2 linked regions of the Alkalihalophilus pseudofirmus genome follow. The protein of the gene in region 1 interacts with the protein of each later gene in a pairwise test. Links are inferred from orthologs where the notes say so. Each region holds a gene or a part of one and is shown on either strand. Other genes may lie near its edges. The genes, in order: ezrA and ftsZ.

Region 1 (3,377 bases):
CTCTTATTTTCTTTAGTCTAACGTTCTGGCTAGCTTTGAATCCGGCCAAATTAGTCGACCGGGTCGGGAAAATATTAACACCGTTATTAATTATATTGATTGCCATCGTTTCCCTTCGCGGAGTATTTGCCCCGATGGGAAGCTTTGAAGCAGCTGAGGAAAACTATCAAAACGGCGCTTTCTTCTCAGGTTTTATTGAAGGCTATCTAACGATGGATACAATTGCTGCTTTAGTGTTCGGGATTGTCATCATGAACCGCCTGCAAGAAAGAGGAATTAAAGACCGTGCAGCTATTCAAGCCTTTACCATTAAAGCAGGTATTATAGCGGGTGTTGGATTATCTCTTGTTTATTTATCATTAGGATACTTAGGAGCAAGCAGTGTTTCCACTATTGGTCGCTTAGATAACGGAGGAGCTATTTTAGCAGCAGTCGCAAATGCTCTTTTCGGCTCAACTGGTTCGATGATCCTTGCGCTTGTTATTACATTTGCTTGTTTAACCACATCAATTGGACTGGTTTCGGCATGTGGTGAATTTTTTGCTAAACGTTTCTCGAGTGTATCTTATCCTGTCATTATTTTTATCTTGTGTGTATTCAGTTTCACCATGGCTAACTTAGGTTTAAGCCAATTAATTGCCGTTTCAGTACCTGTACTAGTAACGATTTACCCTATAGCTATTGTGTTGATTACACTATCATTTCTCCACCATAAAATTGGTCAAAGACGCCAAATTTATATCGGAGCTCTTATAGGGGCATTTATTATCAGCCTGCTTGATGGGATCAGCACAGCAGGTGTTAATCTAGAGTCTCTCGCATTCCTTAACTGGATTCCATTGTACGGAGAAGGTTTAGGCTGGTTAGTTCCTAGTATCATCGGGGCTCTCATAGGCTGGGCTGTTTCAAAACGTTAAAAGGACGAGAACAAAAAAAGTGTAGCATCGCTTTGATGCTACACTTTTTATTATGCGGTATATTGTTCGCTTACCTTTTCAACAATCGATGGATCAAATTCCTTTACAGCTTGGTAAGCACATTCAATCGCTTCGGTGTATTCATATTGACGGAACAGCTCCTCAGCCTCAATTAATCCGCTTCTAGTACGTTCCGACCTGTTACGGTATCTATTAGCAAACTGAATTACTCTCTCTGCAAGCTGAGCTGACTCAATTGTATCTTTAATGAGCTGTTCATTTTCCTCTACACAACTAAGAGCTTCTTCTACCAATACATTGACACGCCCCATTTCAAGAGGCACCTGCTCAAGCTGTCTTGCCGCTGTAATCACTTTCATTTCACTTTCATCTAAGTGATCTACTGCCTCTTGCGGAAGGCCTGGTATGTTACTCTTTTGAAGGAGACGTTTACTCTCAAGCAGCTTTTGTCTTAACTCGATTAGTGTCTCTTTTGCATCGAGCTCATCTTGACGAAGGTCATTTAGTGCTTGTTTCCCTTTATCAATATCTAGCTGAATCTGTTTGATTTTCTCCATCCATTCTTCTACCATATCTAAGATAGACGTGTAGGTTTGAGAGTTATTTTCAGAAACATCTACAATCAGCTGCAGCTGATGCATTAATTCATTCAACTGTTTTTTCACTTTCTCTTGGAAGGAAATTTCTTCTTCTGCCAAACGATAACTTAACTGCACTTGAGTCGTTTCCTCCATTAAAAGAGTGAGTTGTTCATCTACTTGCTCAACCTGCTCTTTCATTGTAGGCACTGCTTTTGCTACCTCTTGTTTTGCTTCAACTTCAGTTTCTAGCACTTCATATAACTGATCTAGTTGAGCGGTTACCTCAGCTGCCTTCTCTTCCATACTTTCTATTTCCTCTAAGGTAGAAATGTCAGCTAGCAGTTGTTCGTTTTCGTTCGTAATCGATTCAATTTTAGACATGAGAGCAAACGGTTCTAAACAATAACCAGAATTCTCCATATCTTCAATTCCAAGGATCAACTGGCGTACCTCTTGGGGGATGGTCGTTTTCAATTGAACAAGAAGAGCAGGCACTTTCTCTACACTCAGTCGTACTAAATCGACTTCTTCTTTCGCTTCTCTCAGATATTCTCTTGCTTTTAAATAGCTTCCTTCTTCTGTAGCTTGATCAAAATCTTCAAGAAGCTGTTTTGTGTGCGCAAGTTTTTCATCTAAGGTTTCAACAGTTACACCTAGTGAACCTCGTTTTTTTAATACTTGCTGCATGACTGTATGGAATTGATCTTTTACAGAGCCAATTTCAGTGCTGTTTTGTTCAGCACTTGTCACAAGCTGGTTAATTTCTTCAACCATCACTTGAAGCTGCGTTTCAATCCCGTTCAGCCTGTCTGTCGTTAAAGCAATCAATTCCTTTGCTTTTTTAAAGCGATATTTAGTAGCTGCTTCTTCAATATCAAATAGTTGTTCTTCAATATTTGGAAGGATACCGCCCACGATTTCGTCCCATTCACTACGCCACAATTCAAATTTTTCCTCTGTTTCGCCTGACATATGTAAGTTCTTCACTTTTCCAATTTCACTTGGGATATCACGGTTTAAAATGGTATTTTTCCAGTCGTCTAATTTATCGACCTCTTTATAGATGTTTTTTCTAAATACCATTCCAATAACAAATAGTACAGCTATAACGGCTATTGCCGCATAAATTACATACATCGTCATTTGAGGACCCCCTTCTCTAGCATCATATCAGTCTTGTTTATGAAGGCCTCGATGATTGGTTTATACATATTAACTGCTCCGCACCATTAATCACTATGACCTCTCTACATAAGCTAAAATTCACTACTATTAGACATAATCTTTACATGGATTCTCTCTAAAACGTGAAAACCCTTTAATTTCAAACAAAATTATTCATTTTTTTATGTATACGATATGTAATATGATACCATGAAAATAAGCTTTTGTATGCCTTTTTATCATAGTTACATCTTCTTATTAATCTTATGTATGAAAGGGGTTTATTCATGATCAAGCACGATGGACACATCCATTCTCCTTATTGCCCGCATGGAACAGCTGATACATTTGCTGATTATTGCGAACAAGCTATTAGCGATGGTTTATCCGGCATCACATTCACAGAACATGCCCCGCTTCCTGAAGGGTTCACTGACCCTACCCCAGAGCAGGACAGCGCTATGTCTTATGGCCAGCTGACGTCTTATATAGAGGATTTACAAGCTGTCAAATCTTTTTATAAGAATAAGCTATCTGTATTAATCGGCCTGGAAGTTGATTTCATTGAAGGATATGAGAAAGAAACGACGACCTTTCTAAATGAGGTGGGCCCAAAACTAGATGACAGCATTTTATCTTGTCATTTTATTAACATAAATAACGAATATTATTGTATTGATTATAGCCCTCATGT
Region 2 (3,082 bases), 580 kb from region 1 along the record:
TGATACATTGATAGGCTTGATCAGGTGATAGTGATTCTTCTTGAAGTCCAATCAAAACTTGGTTGGAATGGTACACTTGTCCATCATGTTCAATCGAGACACTATCTGGTTTAATGGCCGTTAGAAATGGATTGCTCTGTCCAATTACTTTATACGGAATAATCTTCGTCCTCTTCATCCATTCATCTGATAATTTGCTACCTGAATCATTAAATACGTCTAAAGTTGAGATAGCAGAAATGACATCTTGTCCGAACGTTTCCTCTAAGCAAGTTGTCTCAATGATCATGACTGGCACACGTGTTATAGGATCATGCAGCTTATTGCCACTATCTATTAGGCCTTGTGTTTTAATAGACTGGCCAAAGAGGTGAATCGTAACGATTGCTAGCTGCTCGTAATGAATTTTTTTCACTTCAATCGTCTCGATTCTAGCTTTAGAAAAATACCATACGAGTGGAAATCCAAAGACTACAAACACCCAGCTGATTCCGCTCCCAAACCCGGCTTGTGCAGGAGAGGAAACAGCAGCTAGAAAATCAATTTCAGTCTGCCAAAAAAAGTGAAGAGCAAACAATCCACCGCCAGTCATAAAGGTGACAAAGTAAAACATCAATAGTCCCTGAAAGAAATAACTCCATCTCTTAAAACCAAATGCGATAAGGATTATAAATATAGAATAGATTGCTTTCATCCAAGGCTGATAGAATAAAGCGCCTAATGGTGTGAACATCAAAAAAACAATCAAAGATGCAAAAAGCGCGCCAACTATAAAGCGGATTCGGTTAAATCGTCTCTTTAGTACAATGGCTGTGAGAGCAATTAATAAATAATCAATACAAAAATTAAGAAACCAGATTACATCAAGATAAAGAGTCATCGCATCCCTTCTTACCATTCTTTTGAAATTAAGTATATATAAAGTCTATTAATTAGTCTGTCAATTCATGACGAGTAATTCGATGTAATTTTGATAGATTTTCACTGAATATGTCTATCTCTGGACGAAGAGTATAAAACATAAAAAAAAGCATCAGCGCTAGGCGCTGATGCTTCCCTTGTTATCTTGAACGATTTCTACGATTACGTAAGAACGTAGGAATATCTAATGTGTCAGAAGAATCTTGAGGTTGCGGTGCTTGCTGCTGGAACCTAGATTCTTTTTGAGGTTCTTCTTGCTGTGGTTTTGCTTGTTGTTGTTGTTGCTGTTGTTTCATTTGATTTTGAGGTGTTTGACGCTGAGGTTTATTTTCAGTGTCATCAAATCCAGTTGCAATAACAGTAACAACGATTTCATCTTTTAAATTCTCATTAATAACGGAACCAAAGATCATGTTCACTTCAGCATCTGAAGCTGCAGAAACAATCTCAGCTGCTTCATGCACTTCATATAAACTTAAGTTAGATCCACCCGTAATATTCATTAAAACACCTTGTGCGCCATCAACAGATGTTTCAAGTAATGGACTTGAGATGGCTTTTTTAGCCGCTTCAGATGCTCTGTTCTCACCTGTAGCAATCCCAATACCCATTAATGCTGAACCTTTATCTGTCATAATTGTTTTCACATCGGCGAAGTCAAGGTTAATTAATCCAGGTACAGCAATCAAGTCAGAAATACCTTGTACACCTTGACGAAGCACGTTATCTGCTTCACGGAATGCTTCAAGCATCGGTGTGTTTTTATCAACAATTTCAAGAAGACGGTCATTTGGAATCACAATAAGTGTATCTACTTTTTCTTTTAAAGCTTGAATTCCTGTAGCTGCCTGCGTTTGACGTTTACGGCCTTCAAACGTAAATGGACGTGTAACAACACCTACTGTTAAAGCTCCAATTTCTTTAGCAACCTCTGCAATAACAGGCGCTGCACCAGTCCCTGTTCCACCACCCATACCAGCAGTGATAAATACCATGTCAGCACCTTGAAGTGCTTCTTCTAAATGCTCGCGGCTTTCTTCAGCAGCTTTTTTCCCGATTTCAGGATTTGCTCCTGCACCAAGACCGCGTGTTAACTTTCCGCCTAGCTGAAGTTTAGTTTCAGCTTTCGATAAGTGGAGGGCTTGAGCATCTGTATTAACTGCAATAAACTCTACTCCTTGCAGTCCATTTTCAATCATTCGGTTAACGGCATTACTACCGCCGCCACCTACACCAATAACTTTTATCTGTGCTAACTGATCCATATCCATTTCAAATTCTAACATTTAAGGTCCCCCTAATCAGACTATTGCCTCGTTCGCTCTTATTCAAAGAACACTTTAAACCAATTCTTCATCTTAGATTTAGCTTTTGGTTTTTCTTCTGTTCTTGATTGTGCTTTTTCATTCTTCGTACTGCGTTTCTGATCTTGCGGTTGTTCTGTCGCTTCATAATCTGCTACAGAAGCAGCAATTTCTTTGCCTTGAATTTTAACATTTTTGTACGCAAATTGTATCAAACCAACACTTGTTGTGTACTGAGGTTCACGTACACCAATGTAATCAGGTATAGCTACCCTGACGTTACCTTGCAATAACTCCTTAGCAAGTTCTAACACTCCAGGAATCATCACGGTCCCGCCCGTTAAGACATAGCCACTTGGAAAGTCTCGATAGCCCAGCCTCATGATCTCCTTATAGATCAGCTCAAACACTTCTTCCATACGAGGTTCAATAATATGAGCTAAATCATATTGGCTGAATTCATCTTTTTCTCCACTGCCGATAGCAGAAACGCTAAAGCGCTCCTCATCAGAAGCTTCATCAATAAAAGAGTGCCCGTATTTTACTTTAATTCGTTCCGCTTCTTCCGTCGACACCCTCAGGCCAATCGCTATGTCATTGGTAATATGATCCCCGCCGATTGGAAGAACAGATGTTGACTGGAGTGTACCCTGTTCAAAAACTGATACAGTAGCGGAACCGCCGCCAATATCAATCAAACAAACTCCGAGATTCTTCTCATCTTTTGAGATAGCAACAGAACCAGATGCAAGCGGCTGCAGACAAATATCTGCAATTTGTAACCCTGCGCGTTCCACACATCTAAGTAAATTATGTAATATGGTCTTAGATCCAGTAATAATTGTACCTTCCATTTC

The links.
Region 2: the proteins of ezrA (region 1) and ftsZ interact in binary tests that used the Bacillus subtilis proteins (3 or more experiments, as listed by UniProt). The link is inferred for Alkalihalophilus pseudofirmus from one-to-one orthologs.

What each region holds. Positions count from the first base shown.
Region 1 is NZ_CP117835.1:3,262,401-3,265,777, forward strand. What follows is about bases 316-3,157. They hold ezrA (septation ring formation regulator EzrA), read right to left. Parts: upstream 2,663-3,157; coding sequence 968-2,662; downstream 316-967. Other genes in these bases: brnQ (branched-chain amino acid transport system II carrier protein), read left to right, coding at 316-917; hisJ (histidinol-phosphatase HisJ), read left to right, coding at 2,971-3,157. In the rest of the region: more of brnQ, read left to right, coding at 1-315; more of hisJ, read left to right, coding at 3,158-3,377. UniProt on the Bacillus subtilis protein: Negative regulator of FtsZ ring formation; modulates the frequency and position of FtsZ ring formation. Inhibits FtsZ ring formation at polar sites. Interacts either with FtsZ or with one of its binding partners to promote depolymerization.
Region 2 is NZ_CP117835.1:2,679,011-2,682,092, forward strand. Bases 135-3,082 are described here. They hold ftsZ (cell division protein FtsZ), read right to left. Parts: upstream 2,208-3,082; coding sequence 1,062-2,207; downstream 135-1,061. Other genes in these bases: spoIIGA (sigma-E processing peptidase SpoIIGA), read right to left, coding at 135-880; ftsA (cell division protein FtsA), read right to left, coding at 2,246-3,082. Outside these bases: more of spoIIGA, read right to left, coding at 1-134. UniProt on the Bacillus subtilis protein: Essential cell division protein that forms a contractile ring structure (Z ring) at the future cell division site. The regulation of the ring assembly controls the timing and the location of cell division.